Regions from separate parts of the Micromonospora sp. CA-246542 genome, predicted to be linked through region 3. Evidence: riboswitches for the same ligand, from Rfam matches in the RefSeq annotation. Region 3 holds a riboswitch; each other region holds the start of a gene.
The links. Region 3 has a riboswitch for S-adenosylmethionine ahead of ACQP0N_RS10835 (ABC transporter substrate-binding protein). Riboswitches for the same ligand answer to the same signal wherever they lie in the genome.
Positions count from the first base shown of each region.

Region 1: it holds a riboswitch for S-adenosylmethionine, as region 3 does, so the genes downstream of both, ACQP0N_RS30440 (aminotransferase class V-fold PLP-dependent enzyme) here and ACQP0N_RS10835 (ABC transporter substrate-binding protein) in region 3, are expected to answer to the same signal.
Region 2: it holds a riboswitch for S-adenosylmethionine, as region 3 does, so the genes downstream of both, thrC (threonine synthase) here and ACQP0N_RS10835 (ABC transporter substrate-binding protein) in region 3, are expected to answer to the same signal.

Region 1 is NZ_CP192040.1:6,535,640-6,541,394, forward strand. Features, by position in the region: gene ACQP0N_RS30415 (ATP-dependent DNA helicase) at 1-25, shown strand, start outside; gene ACQP0N_RS30420 (AI-2E family transporter) at 152-1,450, opposite strand; gene ACQP0N_RS30425 (GroES family chaperonin) at 1,609-1,947, shown strand; gene ACQP0N_RS30430 (hypothetical protein) at 2,026-2,193, shown strand; gene ACQP0N_RS30435 (PrsW family intramembrane metalloprotease) at 2,212-3,690, opposite strand; SAM riboswitch class IV at 3,714-3,834, shown strand; gene ACQP0N_RS30440 (aminotransferase class V-fold PLP-dependent enzyme) at 3,914-5,149, shown strand; gene ACQP0N_RS30445 (FUSC family protein) at 5,159-5,755, opposite strand, start outside.
Region 2 is NZ_CP192040.1:6,557,819-6,563,573, forward strand. Features, by position in the region: gene ACQP0N_RS30515 (N-acetyltransferase family protein) at 1-399, opposite strand, end outside; gene thrC (threonine synthase) at 636-1,922, opposite strand; SAM riboswitch class I at 1,933-2,068, opposite strand; gene ACQP0N_RS30525 (DMT family transporter) at 2,136-3,104, opposite strand; gene ACQP0N_RS30530 (ArsR/SmtB family transcription factor) at 3,196-3,501, shown strand; gene ACQP0N_RS30535 (DoxX family protein) at 3,610-4,053, opposite strand; gene ACQP0N_RS30540 (hypothetical protein) at 4,520-4,783, shown strand; gene ACQP0N_RS30545 (hypothetical protein) at 4,830-5,315, shown strand; gene ACQP0N_RS30550 (hypothetical protein) at 5,312-5,755, shown strand, end outside.
Region 3 is NZ_CP192040.1:2,310,337-2,316,091, forward strand. Features, by position in the region: gene ACQP0N_RS10825 (amino acid ABC transporter ATP-binding protein) at 1-253, opposite strand, end outside; gene ACQP0N_RS10830 (amino acid ABC transporter permease) at 250-1,023, opposite strand; gene ACQP0N_RS10835 (ABC transporter substrate-binding protein) at 1,063-1,908, opposite strand; SAM riboswitch class IV at 2,242-2,353, opposite strand; gene ACQP0N_RS10840 (amino acid transporter) at 2,464-4,470, opposite strand; gene corA (magnesium/cobalt transporter CorA) at 4,605-5,735, shown strand; gene ACQP0N_RS10850 (hypothetical protein) at 5,743-5,755, opposite strand, start outside.

The DNA of each region.
Region 1 (5,755 bases), 2.8 Mb from region 3:
CCTGAAGCGCCTGGCCACCACCTGACCCCGCGCGCGCCGCGCGCGCCCAAGATCGTGCAGTAACAAGGATGTAGTGGCATCCCCGGCCCGGGGATGCCACTACATCAACGATCGTGCGTGATCATGGCGGGGAGTCGCGCCGCCCGTGCGGTCAGGGTGCCTGCGAGGCGACGACCACGGCGTCGGGCGGGGTGTCGGGGACCGTACGGGCGGCGAGGCGGCGCACCGCGGTGTTCAGCACCGCGATCAGTGGGACGGAGACCAGCGCGCCGGTGATGCCCGCGAGCACCACACCGGCCGCGATCCCGATGATCACCGCGAGCGGGTGGATGGCCACCGCTCGACCCATGATGATGGGCTGGAGCACGTGCCCCTCGACCTGCTGCACGCCGATCACGGCGCCCAGGATGATCAGCGCGGTGACCGGGCCGCTGTCGACGAGTGCCACCAGCACGGCGACACCGCCGGAGAGCGCCGCGCCGACGATCGGGATGAACGCGCCGAGGAACACCAGCGCGGCCAGCGGGAAGGCGAACGGCACGTCGAAGATGACCAGGAAGATCCCGATGCCGACGGCGTCGATGAAGGCGACCAGCACGGTCGCCCGGACGTACGCGACGAGGGTCTGCCAGGCGGCCCGCCCGGCGTCGTCGACCTTCCAGCGGGCGGCCACCGGCAACAGCCGGACGACGAAACGCCAGATCTTGTTGCCGTCGCGCAGGAAGAAGAACGTCGCGAACAGCACCAGCAGCGTGCCGGTCAGCACCTCGGCCAGCGTCGCCGCGGTGCTCAGCGCGCCGCTGGTGAACTTCGAGGTGTTGTCGTTGATCCAGCCCTGCGCCTCGTCGATGTAGCGGTCGAGCTGGGTGTCGGACAGGTGCAACGGGCCCGTCTTGAGCCAGTTCTGGATCTGCCGGACGCCCTCGGAAGACTTCTGGCTCAGCTCCGGTACGCCCCGGATGAACTCGTTGACCACCAGGGTCAGGGTGCCGATGACCGCCGCCAGACCGCCGACCAGCACCACAGCCGTCGCCAGCGAACGGGGCAGCCGGGCCCGCAGCAGCCAGCCCACGGCCGGCGCGAGCAGGGCCGAGAGCAGCAACGCGATGGCCAACGGGATGATCACGATCCGGACCGTGCCGACGATCCGCAGCAGCGCCCAGGCCACCACACCGATCACGATCAGCCGCCAGCACCAGGCGGCGGCGATCCGCAGGCCGTGCGGGACGTCGGCGTCGTCCCGGCTGGACGTCGAGCTGTGCAGGTCCACGCCGGGCTCCGCTCCGACGACCGTGGCCTGCGCCGGGGCGGCGGGCCCGGGGACGGCCGGCGAGGCGATCCCGGGCGTCTCCGGCGCGTCGCTCGGGGTCTCCTGGGCGGCGCGTACCGACTCCTTTTCTGACTGGTAGGCGCGGCGCAGCCGCCCGCGTACCCGCTCGAAGCGGCTCAAGCGCACCTCCTGGCAGAAGAGTCGTCCGCCCACGGCGACAGGTCGGACAGCATACGTCCGTTCCCGACACCGTAGGGCAGTTCCGCCACACAATGCCCGCACGGCCATGGGCGTAACCACCGGCGGCCGGTCACCCGCGACACGGTAGCGTCTGCCCCGTGACCGCCGACCAGGATCTCGACTCCGGCCTGCCCATCCGCCTGCTGCACGATCGTGTGCTGGTGCGGATGGACGGCAGCGAAGGCGAGCGTCGCTCCACCGCTGGCATCGTCATCCCGGCGACCGCAGCGGTCGGCAAGCGCCTCGCGTGGGCGACCGCCGTGGGTGTGGGGCCGAACGTCCGCGCCATCGTCTCCGGCGACCGGGTGCTCTTCGACCCGGACGAGCGCTCCGAGGTCGAGCTGCACGGCCGCGGGTACGTGCTGCTGCGCGAGCGCGACGTGCACGCCGTGGCCGCCGAGCGGATCGAGAACGACTCCACCGGCCTCTACCTGTAGCCGCCCCGGGCCGACGGCGCCGTTTGTCGGACCGTATGACGGGAAGCCAGCCGGCGACCGTGGCCCTGGGGAGGGACGATGCCGGTATTCGTGAAGAAACTGCTGACCTGGGGCAGCGTCGCGTTCCTGATCTACTTCATGGCGTTCCGGCCGGACGGCGCGGCGCAGTTGTTCAAGGGGATCGGGGCGGCGTTGATCGCGATGGCCCAGGGGCTCGGCGACTTCCTCACCACCCTGATGACCTGACCCGCCGCCCACCCGCGCTCAGGCGTTACCAGGCGGCCACGGCGCGGCGGGGCGCAGGCCGTGCCAACCGGCCGGCGGGTAGCCGACCGGAGGCGGCGGGGCGAGCACCACCGGGATGGGCACCACCGGCTCGTCGGGCGCGGACACCGATCGCTGCGTGCCGTCCGGAAAGCGCAGGTGGTACTGGCTACCGTCCCAGACACCGGCCGGGGCCTGCGGGTCCCGGCCCACGAAGTACGACCGGTACGCGCTGATCGCCTCCAGGAGCTGCCGCTCCTCGACGGCGGTCCGCTCCTGGTCGGCCGGTTTGCGGTCGAGACCACGCAGCGTCCCGTCCCGCAGCAGGGCCAGCCGGGTCGCGGCGAGCTGATATCCGCGCATGGCACGCGCACCAGCGTCGCCGCCGACGCGGCGGGCCCAGCTCCGGGCGGCGTGCCGGCGACCCAGGCTGCTCAGGGCGGCCACCTCGGGTGGGGTCAACCAGCCGGCGCGTACGTAGTCCGGCAGCGTCCGCTCGGTGAGCCGCCCCTCCCAGGCTCGCAGCCATACGGCCAGCCCGACCACGCCGAAGAACACCGGCACCATGAGGCCCAGGAAGCCGTACAGCATGATCACGGCCTCGCCGGTGGCCTGGGTGAGCGTGGGCAGCAGGTTCCAGGTGCCGTGCAGCATCATCGCCAGCAGCAGGCCGGCGATCGGGGCGAGCACCCGGACCCGCCGGTCGGCGCTCCGGGAGGCGACGCCGAGACCCAGGCCGGTCATCGAGGTGAAGAGGGGATGGGCGAACCCGAACAGGAGGATCCGCACGATGAAGATGGCGATCACCTGCTGGGTGCCGGTCGCCGGGCCGTACCGGTCGGCGCCAGCCGCGTAGCCGTACCCGCCCAGGTAGAGGATGTTCTCCACCATGGCGAAGCCGACCGCGGAGAGCCCGCAGTAGACCAGGCCGTCGGTGATCCCGGACCACTCCCGACGCCGGAACACCAGCAGCAGGATCGGGCCGAGCGCCTTGGTCAGCTCCTCGATGAACGGCGCCACCAGCACGGCGGTCAGCGCGTCCGGCAGTCCCCAGTCGGCGAACCGTCCGGCGGCGAACTCGTTCACGTTCAGCGAGGCGGCGGTGGAGACGAACGCGCCCCAGGCGAAGCAGAAGATCAGGTATTTCAGGGGTTCCGGCTCGTACCGGTCGAGCCAGAGGAAGCAGGCGACCAGCACCGGCACCGGCAGGATCGCGGCGCCCACCCCGACCAGCAGCGCCTGTAGGCCCAGCGACTGACCGAGGCGGATGACCATGAAGACCGCGCACGCGGCGATGAGCAGCACCACCCCGGCCAGCACCAGGAACCGCAGCCAGCCGAAGCGGCGCGGCGGCATCCCGGGTGACGTGCCGGCGGGCGGGGCCGCGGGCGGGTGCGGCGGCGACGGCAGGGGTGCACCGGGCGGGGTGTCGGCCATGCGGTCAGCGTAGCCATCCCCCGCCGGCTGGTTCGGCCGCATCCACAGCCGCTATGCTGCCGGCAGGTCACGAGCGCCAGCGTCAAGCCCCGGCTTGCTGGCCGGCAACCCTCGTCGAGTTCGCGGTGGGGTGCCCCGGGTGATGACCGGGCCCAGCCCGATCGGCGTGCTGGGCAAGCGCGGACCCCGTCCCGATGCCACACCCGGGGTCCCTGACCCCGGAGGTTCCGGCGTGTCCGTCACTCTCGTACCCTCGCTGCCCAGCCTGCCCGCTCTCGCGTCTCCGCCGTCGGCGGCGCTCGACGTGCTCGGCGTACCCGGCGAGATCAACCTCGACTACGCGGCCACCGCGCCCTGCGCGCGGGCCGCGGCCGACGCGGTCACCGAACTGCTGCCCTGGTACGCCAGCGTGCACCGGGGCGCGGGCGCGCTGTCGCGGCGCTGCACGCTGGCCTACGAGCGGGCCCGGCAGACGGTCGGCGACTTCTTCGGCGCGGGCGCGGACGACCACGTCGTCTTCACCCGCAACACCACGGACGCGCTCAACCTGCTGGCCCGGTCGTTGCCGGCCGGCACGACGGTGGTCACCTTCGCCGGTGAGCACCACGCGAACCTGCTGCCCTGGCCGCGCGGCTCGGTACGCCTGCCGGTGCCCGCCAACCCGGCCGGGGCGGTACGCGACCTCGCCGCCGCGCTGACCGAGCTGCGCCGCGACAGCAACCCCGCGCTGCCGGTGCTGGTCGCGGTGACCGGGGCGAGCAACGTGACCGGTGAGCTGTGGCCGGTCGCCGACCTCGCCCGGGTGGCCCACCGGCACGGCGCCCGGATCGTCCTCGACGCGGCGCAGCTGGCCCCGCACGCCCCGGTCGACAGGCGCGCGCTCGACGTGGACTACCTGGCCGTCTCCGGCCACAAGCTCTACGCCCCGTTCGGCGCGGGTGTGCTCGTCGGCCGGGCGGACTGGCTGGACGCGGCCCCGCCGTACCTGGCCGGCGGAGGGGCCACCAGCCGTGTCGGGCCGGCCACCCACGACGTGACCTGGGCGACCGGTCCGGCCCGGCACGAGGGCGGCACCCCGAACCTGCTCGGCGCGGTGGCGCTGGCGGCGGTGTGCGCGGCGTTGACCGACGCCGACCGGGTCGCGCTCGCCGCCCGCGAGCAGGCGTTGCTGGCCCGGCTGCGTGCCGGCCTCGCGGCCCTGCCGCACGTCGTGGAGTTGCGGACCTTCGGCCCGGACGCGCCCCGGGTCGGCATCGTGTCCTTCGTGGTCGCCGGTCAGGACTCGGCCACGGTGGCCGCCCGGCTCGCGGCCGAGCACCACATCGGCGTACGGGACGGGTTGTTCTGCGCCCACCCGCTGGCCCGGCGGCTGCTCGACGAGGCCGCCACGCGTACCGGCCGGAGGGATCTTCCGCCGACCGCGCTGCGTGCCAGCATCGGTCTGGGCAGCACCCCCGCCCAGGTGGATCGGCTGCTCGCGGCGCTCGCCGAGCTGGCCTGAGGCGCGTTCTCAGCCGACCGGCGGGGCGGTGGGTGGCTTCGGGGCGTCGCCCGGCTCGGCGGGTTCACCCACCGGCCGCTCCTGGTCCCCGAAGGAGGTGCGGATGCAGCGGTTCGCCTCCTCCTGCTCGATGCCGGAGGCCACCAGGAGGTCGCTGGCCGTGGTACGGATCTGGGCGATCACCACGCTGCCGGAGAAGCCGACCCCATCCCCGTACGCCCGGCCGGCCTCGCTGACGGCCCGCAGCGACCGCTCCCGCGCCTGCTGCGGCTCCTCCCCCGCCGCGAACTCGTGTTTGAGCAGCCGGACCGACTCGGCGAGGTGACCGATCGCGTCCGGCATGGGGTCGGGCACCGGCTCGTCGTCCTCGATCAGGGTGACGGACCGGCGGATCAGGGTGCCGGAGTTGCGCATCGCCCGGTCGATCGGGTCGGCCGCCTCCGCGTAGTGGACCAGCTCGTCGCGGCGGTGCCAGCGGGCCGGCGACAGGGTGGCGGTCTCCTTGGCGCCCTCGATCGCCTCGCTCAGGGTGGCCAGCTCGTCCTTGTTGTTGCGCAGCCGTTCCAGCGCCCGCTGGATGGTCGCGCGGTCCCGGGAGCGCAGGCC
Region 2 (5,755 bases), 2.8 Mb from region 3:
CGGTCGGGCCGGACCGCCGGGTAGCGCGGCGACAGCCATGGCGACGACCCGCTTGCGGCCGTGCTGGCGCAGCAGGCGTACCCCGTACTCGTGCAGGGCCCGGCCGACGCCCCGGCGGCGCAGGTCCGGACGGACCGTCAGCTCGGCGGTGGCGTTGTCGGGGTTGTCGAGCTGCGGCAGGTCGAGCTGAAGGTAACCGGCGGGCACCCCGTCCAGTCGGGCCAGCGCCCAGAGGGAGCGGGTGCCGGGCATCGGGGTGTGAAATTGGGCGTCGAAGCGTTGCCGGCAGGACGGCGGGAAGTCGGGCAGGTCGGCCTCGGTGGCCGCCGCTCCGATCCGGTACGCCTCGTCGACCGCGGTCCGGTCGGTGCCGTCGAACGGCGCGATCGTGATGCTCATGCGGGCGAGCCTGGCAGGTGCAAAAGCGACAGGGCCAGCGAATTTTCGCTGGCCCTGTCGGACGTGGTCGGGAGGGACATTCGCACAACGCCTCCGGCGTTGGGTCGCAAGAACTTCAAAAGTCTTCGGCGAAATGCCCTCCCGCACGGAGCATCTTGCGCCGTCCGGTTCCTGCCGTCAAGTCCTGAGCGGCGGGTTTTCCACACTCACAGCGAAAATCCAGTCACCCGGTGGATTCAGCCGAGTAGACCGGCGTCGCGGGCGGCACGCAGGGACGGCTTGATCTGGTGGGTGGGGCCGACCTGGGCGGCGACCGCGTCGATCGTCTTCAGACCTTCGCCGGTGTTGAAGATGACCGTCTCCGCCGTGGGGTCGAGCCGGCCGGACTCGACCAGCTTGCGCAGCACCGCCGCGGTGACGCCGCCCGCCGTCTCGGCGAACACCCCGGTGGTACGGGCCAGGTCGCGGATGCCGGCGCGGATCTCGTCGTCGTCGGCGTACTCCATCCACCCGCCGGTGCGGCGCACCGCCTCCAGGGCGTAGAGGCCAGCGGCCGGGTCGCCGATGTTCAGCGACTTGGCGATGCCGGTGGGCTTGACCGGGATGATCGTGTCGGTGTCGGCGTGCAGGGCCGTCGCGATCGGGTTGCAGCCGGCCGACTGCGCCCCGAACACCTTCCAGCCGCCCGCCGGGGCCTCGACCAGGCCGATCTCGACCAGCTCGGAGAAGGCCTTGTCAATCTTGGTGAGCAGTTCGCCGCTGGCCATCGGGATGACCACCTGGGCGGGGATGCGCCAGCCGAGCTGCTCGGCCACCTCGTACCCGAGGGTCTTGGAGCCTTCCGCGTAGTACGGCCGGACGTTCACGTTGACGAACGCCGTGTCCTCGAACTCGTCGGTCTCCACCAGCTCGCCGCAGAGCCGGTTGACGTCGTCGTACGAGCCGTCGATGGCGACCAGTTCGCCGCCGTACACGGCGGTGGTGATGACCTTGCCCTGCTCCAGGTCGCAGGGGATGAAGACGATCGAGGGCACGCCGGCGCGGGCGGCGTGCGCGGCCACCGAGTTGGCCAGGTTGCCGGTGGAGGCGCAGGCGAACCGGCTGAACCCGAGCGCCTTCGCGGCGGTCAGCGCCACCGAGACGACCCGGTCCTTGAACGAGTGGGTCGGGTTGGCGCTGTCGTCCTTGACCCAGAGCGGCGCGGTGATGCCCAGCTCGGCGGCGAGGTGCGGCGCCGCCACCAGCGGGGTCAGCCCCGGGTCGAGGGTGACCCGGCTGGCCGGGTCCTGCCCGGCGGGCAGCAGCGCGGCGTACCGCCAGATGTTGTTCGGGCCGGCCTCGATCTGCTCGCGGGTGACCGTGGCGAGGGCCGCGGTGTCGTAGTCGACTTCCAGCGGGCCGAAACACTCGTAACAGGCGTGCTGGGCGGCGAGCGGGTAGCGGGCCGAACAGGCGCGGCAGACGAGGGCCCGGGCGGGGCTGGCGGAGGTGTCGATGCCGGAGGCGGCGAGCGTCGACGTCATGTCGAGAGTCCTCTCATCTTTCCCCGCATCGCACGGTGCGGCGGGGACGGAATTGGCACCTGCCCCACGGGTCGCTCAGCGGTGAGCGCGCGGGGTGGTTGCCGGGGCGTCGTCGGGCCGTATCCCTCAGCCCCTCTGGATGAGGTATGCAGTTGTGCCGTCGAGTCTAGGCAACGTTGCCCGGCGCCTCCACCGGGCATCCCAGCCAGTGGGTCAGCGGGCGGCCATCGCCACCGGGTCGACCACCGCGACGGGATCGGTGACCGCCGTCGACTGGGGCGGCGACGAGGGCCGGGGCCGGGTGCGCGCCGCGAGGTTCGCGGCGACCAGGGCGGCGATGGTGATCGCCGCGCCGACCAGTTCGACTCCGTCCGGCCGGTAGCCACGGGCGATCTGCACGACGAACGTGGTCACCGGGACGAGGTTCATGAACAGGGCGGCGTTGGCCGCGCCCAGCCGCTGCACACCGGTGTTCCAGGCCAGCACCGCGACGACGGCGGCGACGAGCACGGCGTACGCCAGTTGTGGGGTGACCGCCACCAGGTCGGCGGCGGCCGGCGCGTGCTGCCACCCGACGGCGTCGGCGCCGATGCTCGCGACCAGCATGGCGGCCGTGCCGGCGAGCGCGGTCAGCGTGGTGAAGCGCAGCGGCGACCACGCGCCGAACCGGGTCGCGCCGTGGGTGTAGATGGCCCAGCCGAGCACCGCGCCGATCATCATGAGGCCGCCGAGACCGAACTGGCCGAGCCCGGCCAGGCTCCCGCGCGTGATCACCAGTCCGACGCCGAGGAGCGCCACCAGGGAGAGGGCCAGCAGGGCAGGCTTCGGCCGTACGCCGTCCCGGGCCCACCGGACCAGTTGGGTGATGATCGGGGTGGTCGCGACGAACAGGGAGATCTGCTGCGGGGCGGCGTGTTCGAGGGCCAGGTTGGTGAGCAGGTTGAAGCCGGCGAAGCCGACGACACCCAGCACCACCACCTCGACTCCCCGACCGCCGAGGCGCAGCGCGGCAGACCCCTCGCGGAGCAGCAGGATGCCGACCAGGATGACGGCGGCGAACAGATAGCGGGCGGTGGTCAGGTTGAGCGGGTCGACCCTCGCCAGCGCGGTGGCCAGGATCGGGAACATCGCACCCCAGGCGAGCGCGGCGAGCAGCGGGTAGGCGGCGGCGCGGGATCGCATCGTCAGCTCCAATGTTCGAGTATCTTCGAACCAACGACACCGACCTTAGGGTGTTGTTCGATCGTTGTCGAACAAGGGTTAGACTGGTCACATGGAGCCGCACGAACCCGACCTGACCGCCGTACCGGTCACCGCCGTACTGGCCGCGCTCGCCGATGACGTGCGGTTGCAGATCGTCCGGGCGCTCGCCGAGGGCGGCGAGGCGGCCTGCGGCAGCTTCGACTTCGGCGTCTCGAAGGCGACCCGCAGCCACCACCTCAAGGTGCTGCGCGAGGCCGGCCTGACGCGCACCCGGGCCGCCGGCACGAGCCGCCTGGTCCGCCTGCGCCGCGACGAGGTGGACAAGCTCTACCCCGGCCTCCTGGACGCGGTCCTCACTCCCCGCCCTGCGGCCTGACCCGTCCACGCCCTTGACTGACCTGTCCACGCCCTTTGGCTGACCCGTCCGCGCACGCGTCGCCGGAGCCGACACGCCGAGGCTCCGGCGACGCGCGTTACGGGTCGGTCAGGCGTTGACCGGGCTGGGCTCGGCCATCGACGGCACCTCGGCACGCCGCTTGAAGAGCACCGAGTCGAGCGCCCACGGGCCCGCGCCGAGCGTCGCGACCAGCAGGAACGACCAGCAGAAGAGGGCTGCCAGCTCACCGCCGTTGCGCAGCGGCAGCAGGTCGTCCGGCTGGTGCACGACGAAGTAGGCGTACGCCATCGAGCCGGACGCGACAAGCGCGGCGGGTCGGGCGAAGAGTCCGACCAGCACCAGCGCGCCGCAGATGAGCTGGATCAGGGCGGCCCACCAGCCCGGCCAGGTGCCGAGCGGTACCGCCTTGCCGGTCATCGGGTTGCCGCCGAACAACCCGAAGACCGACGAGAGGCCGTGCAGCGTGAACAGCAGGCCGATCACGATGCGGAAGAGGGACAGGGTCGGCCCGCCGAGCCGAGAGACGTTCATGGAGACCTCCATCGAAGGGGACAGATCTCTTCCATGGTGGGGCCTCAAGCCATCGATGTTAATAAATTCCTTGCTAGTGGGAAAATCCACGGCGGTACAACCCTTAGCGCAGTGCGGGATCTGCGGCTTCGTCCTGATTTGATCCACACCCGGCAGTAGCTCTCGCGCATTGGGAGCGCTCCCGGCCCCTCAACGTACCGGCTGGGCTGCTACCCGTACACCCTGTCGAGCTGCCCCGGATGCGGGGCAAGCGACTGTCAGGGGGGTGCCGCGACTCGGGCGTCACGCCACCTCGCTCGTCGAGACACCATTGTCCTTTGCAGACCGAAAGATCGAGAACACGCGGCCTGCGTCGTCGTCCAAGAACAACGACTCGGGCCGGGACTGCAAAGACGCTTCGATGTCGGATAGTGTCCGGTCCGACACGGGGCGCGATATCGCTTCGCATCAAGGTCTGGAGGCGCGCATGGCGAGCATCGAGGAAGTCAAGGCAGCGCTTGCGCAGGCCGCCGAGCAGGGCAACGCAACTCAGCAGCAGATTCGCGCCGCCGTCGAGGCCACCGAGCAGACCTTGGCGCGGCTGCGCGCTGTGGCCGCCGGTACTGGGCACCCGGCACTGGCCGAGGCTATCGCCCGCGCCGAGCAGAGCAAACAGCGCCTCGTGGAGGCGATGACGCTGCTTCAGGGCAGCTCGCAGGCCGCCCGAAACTACATGAGCGTCCTGGGCTGAGGGCCTTGGTTGCACTCCGGCTACTGCTTGACGACGGGGAGAAGGCGTGAGTCGACAGACGTCCCGGCTGATGACGGCGGACAACCTCGGCGCACTGCTCTCGCCCCTTGCCGCCGCGACGACCGTTGGCCGAGTCACCTGGACGACGAAGAGTCACGCAACCCGCCAGGGGATCATCCGGGTCGACACCGCTATCGCCACTCTCGCGCCCTGTCGGCTCAGAATGCTGGTGAACTATCTGAAGCCGAGCGAACCGCAGGTCCAGTACCTCGCCGGTGACGGTCGGACGGCGTTCTCGGCTCGCCGGCTCTGTGTCAACACCCCACACCGCCCCTTTGCCGGCACCCATAAGCACCGGGTTGAACCGGGCGGCGGTGAGGAGGGCGTTTACGAGCCGGACGACATCCCCGTCGTCCCGCTGCAACCACGGGTGTCACCCGGCACGTACCGTGCGATCCTGGAATCATTCGCTGCGGAATGCTTCGTCGCAATCGGGGCCGACTTTGCCTGGTCAGAGCCGTGGGAGGGATGATCGTGGACGCTAGGACGGTCATCGGCGCGGTGCTGCGAGCCACCAACGACAACACAGTCGCCCACCCCTACGGCGATGGACTGCTGGTCGACCTGCCCCTGTCCTACGGTGACGGCGATGGCGTGCGGGTCCTGGTCGAGCCGATGGGCACCGGTTTCCGGGTGAGCGACCGAGCCACTGCGGCCACCATGCTGGCAATGGCCGGGGTGAACATCTCCGCCGGCCGCGCGGCCGAGGCATTCGCGGAGATCACCCGCGGCAGCGGCTTGAACGGCGTCAACGCTGTACCAGGTGAATTGGCCACCTTCGGGGCTGCCGACGACGTAGGCCAGCTCATCCTCAACGTAGCGCAGGCATCGCTTCGTGCCGATCAACTGCGGTGGCTCGCTCCTCGCCAGGCCGGCACACGCTTCGTCGACCGGGTCACCGATCGGGTCTCG
Region 3 (5,755 bases):
TGCCGACCCGCTGGCGTAGCGCGTCCGGGTCGTCCCGTAGCACGCTGCGTCCGTCCAGCAGCACGTCGCCGCGGTCGGGTTCGATGAGCCGGTTGAGCGTACGCAGCAGGGTGGACTTGCCCGAACCGGACGGTCCGATCACGCAGGCCGTCGCGCCGCGGGGCACGGTCAGGTCGACGCCGCGCAGCACGCGGTTGGGCCCGAAGGCCAGGTGGACGTCGCGCGACTGCACGCTCACCGAGGTGGTGGTCATCGCCGGTCTCCCTGCGTCGTGGCGGGCAGCGCCGTGTCGTCGTCCTCGTCGTCCGGGGCGGTGGCCGGGCGACCGTGGCGCAGCCGCCGGTCGATCCAGTTGACGAGGTGGGTCAGCGGAACGGTCAACGCCAGGTAGAACAGGCCCGCCAGCAGCAGCGCGGATTCGTTCCCGGTGGTCGCCGCGTAGTCCTGCCCGATCCGGAACAACTCCCGCTGGCTGGCCACCAGGCCGAGGAAGTACACCAGGCTGGAGTCCTTGATCAGCGCGATGAGCTGGTTGACCCAGGCGGGCAGCACCCGCCGGATGCCCTGCGGGATGATCACCAGCCGCATCGCGTCGGTCCAGGAGAAACCCAGCGCCCGGGCGCCCTCCAGTTGGGCGGCCTCCACCGACTGGATGCCGGAGCGGAAGATCTCCCCGATGTACGCGGCGGCGATCAGCGACAGCGCGAGGATGCCCAGCGGGTACGGGTCCGGCCCCCACACCCGCATGCCCAGGGGCGCCAACCCGACGCCGATCAGCAGGATCGTCGCCGCGGCCGGCAGCCCCCGGAACACGTCGGTGTAGACGCGCGCCGGCCAGCGTAGCCACCGACTGCGGGAGATGCCGGCCACGGCCAGCAGCAGACCCAGCACCGTGCCGAGCAGGGCGGCGGAGACCGCCAGGATCAGCGTGTTGGGCAGCCCGACGGTCAGCATCTCGGGCAGCGCCTCGCGCATCGCGTCGACGTCGAAGAACGTGTCCCAGAGGGTGCTCAACGGATCCATCGTTCGCCTCTCCTGCCGCCCTGCTCGCTCGTCACCAGGTCAGGACGCGGCCGACGCGGACGCGGACGGTTGCGCCGACCCGGACGGCGTGGCCGGGGCTGCCGCCTTGCCGCTGCCCGGCTTGAAGTCCGCCGGGATCGGCCGGCCCGGGTAGTACTGCGCCTGCAACCGGCTCCAGGTGCCGTCGGCGATGACCTCGTCGAGGGCCTTGTTCAGCGCCTCGCGCAGCTTGTCGCTGCCCTTGGCGACGGCGTACGCGGTCGGTGCCGGGCTGAGCTGCTTGGCCGCCACGGTGATCTTGCCGTTGCTGTCGGTGGCGGACTTCTCGCCGATCTCGGCCGGTGCGATCCAGGCGTCGGCCGTCCCCGCCTTGAGTTGGTTGATCGCTCCGTTGTAGTCCGGCACGCGAACCGGGTCGAGCTGCTCGCCGGTGGCGTAGTCGTCCTGGACGGTGCCCTGCACCACCACGACACGCTTGCCGGTGAGCTGGTCGAACCCCTTGATCGGCGAGCCGGCCGGCACGTCCAGCCCGAAGTAGCCGAAGTCGTACCCGTTGCCGAAGTCGACGGTCTTCTTGCGCGCCTCGGTGATGGTGATCGAGGAGCTGCCGACGTCGAACTTGTGGTTGTTGACCTGGGACAGCAGCGCGGAGAAGTCGGTGCCGACGAACTCCACCTTCAGGCCGAGCTTGCCGGCCACGGCGGTCAGCAGGTCGTTGTCGAAGCCGGTGAACTTGCCGTCCTTGAGGTACACGTTGGGCGGGGCGTCGGTCAGCGTGCCGGCCCGCAGCACACCCGGCTGCGCCAGGCCGTACGGGTTTCCGCCGCCACCCCCCGAAGAGTCACCCCCGCCACCACCGCAGGCCCCCAGAGCCCCAACGGTCAACAAGGAAACCCCAACAAGAACAAAACGGGAAAAGATACGCATATCTAACTCCAATGGGATGCGTCGACCCCGTCGATCATGAAGTTGTTGCCACGACACGCCGGTCGGGCGGGCAACAACTTCATGATCGACACGAAGAAGGGTCGGGAGGGTTGGGCGGGTGGGGCGGGGAGGGTGGGTTAGCGCTTTAGGCGGCGGTACACGCCGCGCTGCGCATTCGCATCAGGTCCACGTGGCGACGCCGGGTCAGGGCCGGCGTACGCCGGCTGGCCGGTGGCGTGGGGCTGAGGATGTGCATGCGGTCTCCCGGGTCTTGGTGCTGACCTGGGTGCCAGGCCACGCTTGCACCGACGTCCCGCCGGTGCCTGGTCTTCACCCGGGGCACCCCACCGCGGAGGAGGGTTGCCGGCCAGCGAGCCGGGGCTTCGCGCTGGCGCTCATGACCTGCGCCGAGGCTAGCAGCAGCCACCGGTCGGTCGTCCAGCCGATATGACCACGCTCACCGGCACCGGCACCGGCACCGGCACCGGCACCGGCCCGCGCTCGACGAGCCGGTCAACCGGCGTGCACGTGGGGCCGGCGAGTCTGGTCCGGCTCCTGACGGCGCAGGATCTCCCGGGTCACCGAGGCGATCTCGCCCTGCCCGAACGCCAGGTAACGCAGCACGTTGCGGGCCGGGCCGCCCTCGGTCCACTCGAAGTAGATGTGGGGGCGGCGCGTGCTGCGGTCGCGGATCTCCAGCAGCAGCGCGGCCAGCGCGTTGGGCACCGAGGAGCTGGCCAGGCTGAGCACCGGGAAACGGTCGTGCGCCACGCTGCCGCGGACCAGCAACCCCGTCTCGAAGTCCGACGGATCGGTGACCCGGACCTCGACGAAGATCACGTCGCTGTCGTCGGGGAAGTCGTTGTCCGCCATGGTCTGGGCCAGCTTGTCGCGGTACTCCGCGAGGTCGCGGCGCTCCGGCTCGTGCGCGACCAGGCGGATGCGGCGTCCGGAGCGCTCGCCGATCATCGCGCTCGCCAGCTCGTCGAGCTGGACGTGGTCGACCCGCAGCTCGAACGCCCGCATCACCCGCGACAGCGCCGACACCAGGATCATCGCGCCGATGAAACAGGCGGCGATCTTGACGCCGTCGGGACGCTCCACCACGTTCGCCACGGTGGTGTAGACGAACACCACCGCGATGATCCCGAACGCGACCGTGCGACCGCGCTGACGCCGCCGCCGCGCCGCGAGCGTCACCGCCGTCGCCGCCGAGGTGATCAACACCAGGACCCCGGTGGCGTACGCGCCGCCCTGCGCGTCGACGCTGGCGGAGAAAATGATCGTGATCAGGAACGCCACGCCGGTGAAGACCAGGACCAGCGGCCGGACCGCGCGGGCCCACGTCGGCGCCATGCCGTAGCGGGGGAGATACCGGGGTACGAGGTTGAGCAGCCCAGCCATCGCGGACGCCCCGGCGAACCAGAGGATCGCGATGGTGGAGAGGTCGTAGACGGTGCCGAACACTCCGCCGAGGTGCTGGTGGGCCAGGTAGGCCAACGCCCGACCGTTGGCGGCCCCGCCCGGCTGGAAGGCCTCGGGCGGGATCAGCACGGTGGTGGTCACGCTGCTGGTGATCAGGAAGACGCTCATCGTCGCGGCGGCGGTGGTGAGTAGCCGCCGCGCTCCCCGGATACGCCCCAGTGGCCGGTCCTCCGAGTCCTTGCGGTCTCCTCGGATGTGCGGCATCACCGCCACCCCGGTCTCGAACCCGGACAGGCCCAGCGCCAGCTTCGGGAACACGAGCAGGGACAGCGCGACCACCATCAGGGGATCCCCGTGTCCGGTGGTCAGGGCGTTCGTCCAGTCCCCGACCGCGCTGGGATGACTCACCACCCGCCACAGCGCGTCGGCGATCACCACCGCGTTCAGCGACAGGTAGACCGCGACCAGGACGACGGCGATCCCGATGGCCTCGCCGAATCCCTTGAGGAACACCGCGCCGAGCAGCGCCACCAGCAGCAGCGTGACGGCGACCTCGTGACCCTTGAGGCCGCTGGGCAGGAACGGGTTCTCGTCGAGGTGGGCGGTCGCGTCGGCCGCGGACAGGGTGATGGTGATGATGAAGTCGGTGGCCGCGAAACCCAGCAGCACCAGCACGAACAGCTTGCCCGGCCAGTAGCTGAGCAGGCGTACGAGCATTGCGATCGAGCCCTCGCCGTGCGGGCTCTCCACCGCCACCCGCCGGTAGACGGGCAACGCGCCCAGCAGTGTGACCAGCACCAGCACCAGGGTCGCCACCGGGGAGAGCGCCCCGGCGGCCAGCGCCGCGATCCCCGGCTGGTAGCCCAGCGTCGAGAAGTAGTCGACGCCGGTCAGGCACATCACCTTCCACCACGGGTGGTGCCGCTGCTCGGGTGGGCGGCCGCCGGGGCCCTGCGGCACGGGCTGCTGCGACTCGTCGGCGAGCAGCCAGCGCCGTACCCGGTCGGTCCGCCGGCCGGCACGCCTGTCCACCTCCACCGGCGTCACCCCCGTCCCGCCCATGGTCACCGCGAGTATCCGCCGTGTGGTCGACATCCGTCCGGCGGTGTGCGGAAACCGTTCTTCGGGAGCACCGGCCCCGGGCCTCGGGTTTCGGGTCGGAAGCACCGGGGAAGCAGCGCCCCCGTCCCGAACCCCGGGCCGGGCAGCGCCGGGAGGGGAGCGGGCTCGTGGTTGGTGGCCGCCGCTTCCGCCGGGGCGACGGCTTCGGCCGCCAGCTCGACGAGCACGAGGCCCGGGTCGGTGCTGTCCCGCCCGCGCAGCCGGGGAGCCCGTCCGCCGGCCGTCTGGTGGACAGCGCCGTCTACATCCGGGGACACCGGTTCGCCTCACCGGCCGGTCTCGCCGAGACGTACGCCTGCCTGCAGACGCAGGAGCACGCGATGGCCTGGATCGGGTTGTACCGGCCCGACATCGACCAGATCTCCTCGCTGGCGCGCGAGTTCCGTCTGCACGACCTGGCGGTGGAGGACGCGATCAACGCCCACCAGCGGCCCAAGCTGGAACGGTACGGGCACACCCTGTTCGTGGTGCTGCGCGCCGCCCGCTACGACGACCTGCGGGAGGAGGTGGAGTTCTCCGAGCTGCACCTGTTCATCGGGCCCGGTTTCGTGGTCACGGTCCGGCATGGAGAGGCGCCCGACCTGGCCGCGGTACGACGTCGCATGGAGGCCGACGCGCCGATGCTCGCCCGGGGTCCCGAGGCGGTGCTGTACGCGATCCTGGACCAGGTCGTCGACGGGTACGCGCCGGTGGTCGCCGGGTTGGAGAACGACATCGACGAGATCGAGACCCAGGTGTTCGGCGGTGACCCGAACGCCAGCCGGCGCATCTACGGGCTAAGCCGGGAGGTCATCGAGTTCCAGCGGGCCGCCCGCCCTCTGCTGGGCATGCTCGACTCCCTGGCGGCCGGCGCCGGCAGCTACGGCACCGACGAGGAGCTGCGCCGCTACCTGCGTGACGTCATCGACCACCTCACCCAGGTGGTGGAGCGGGTGGACGGGTTCCGGCACCTGCTGCAAAACATCCTCACCGTCAACGCCACCCTGGTGTCGCAGCAGCAGAACGAGGAGATGCGCAGCCTCACGGCGGCCAGCTACGCGCAGAACGAGGAGCTGAAGAAGGTCTCCTCGTGGGCCGCGATCCTGTTCGCCCCCACCCTGATCGGCACGGTGTACGGGATGAACTTCGTGCACATGCCCGAGTTGAACTGGCGCTTCGGCTACCTGTTCGCGCTCCTGCTCATGGTGCTGGTCTGCGGCACCCTCTACCTGGTATTCAAGCGCCGCGGCTGGCTGTGAACGACGCTCACTCGATGCCG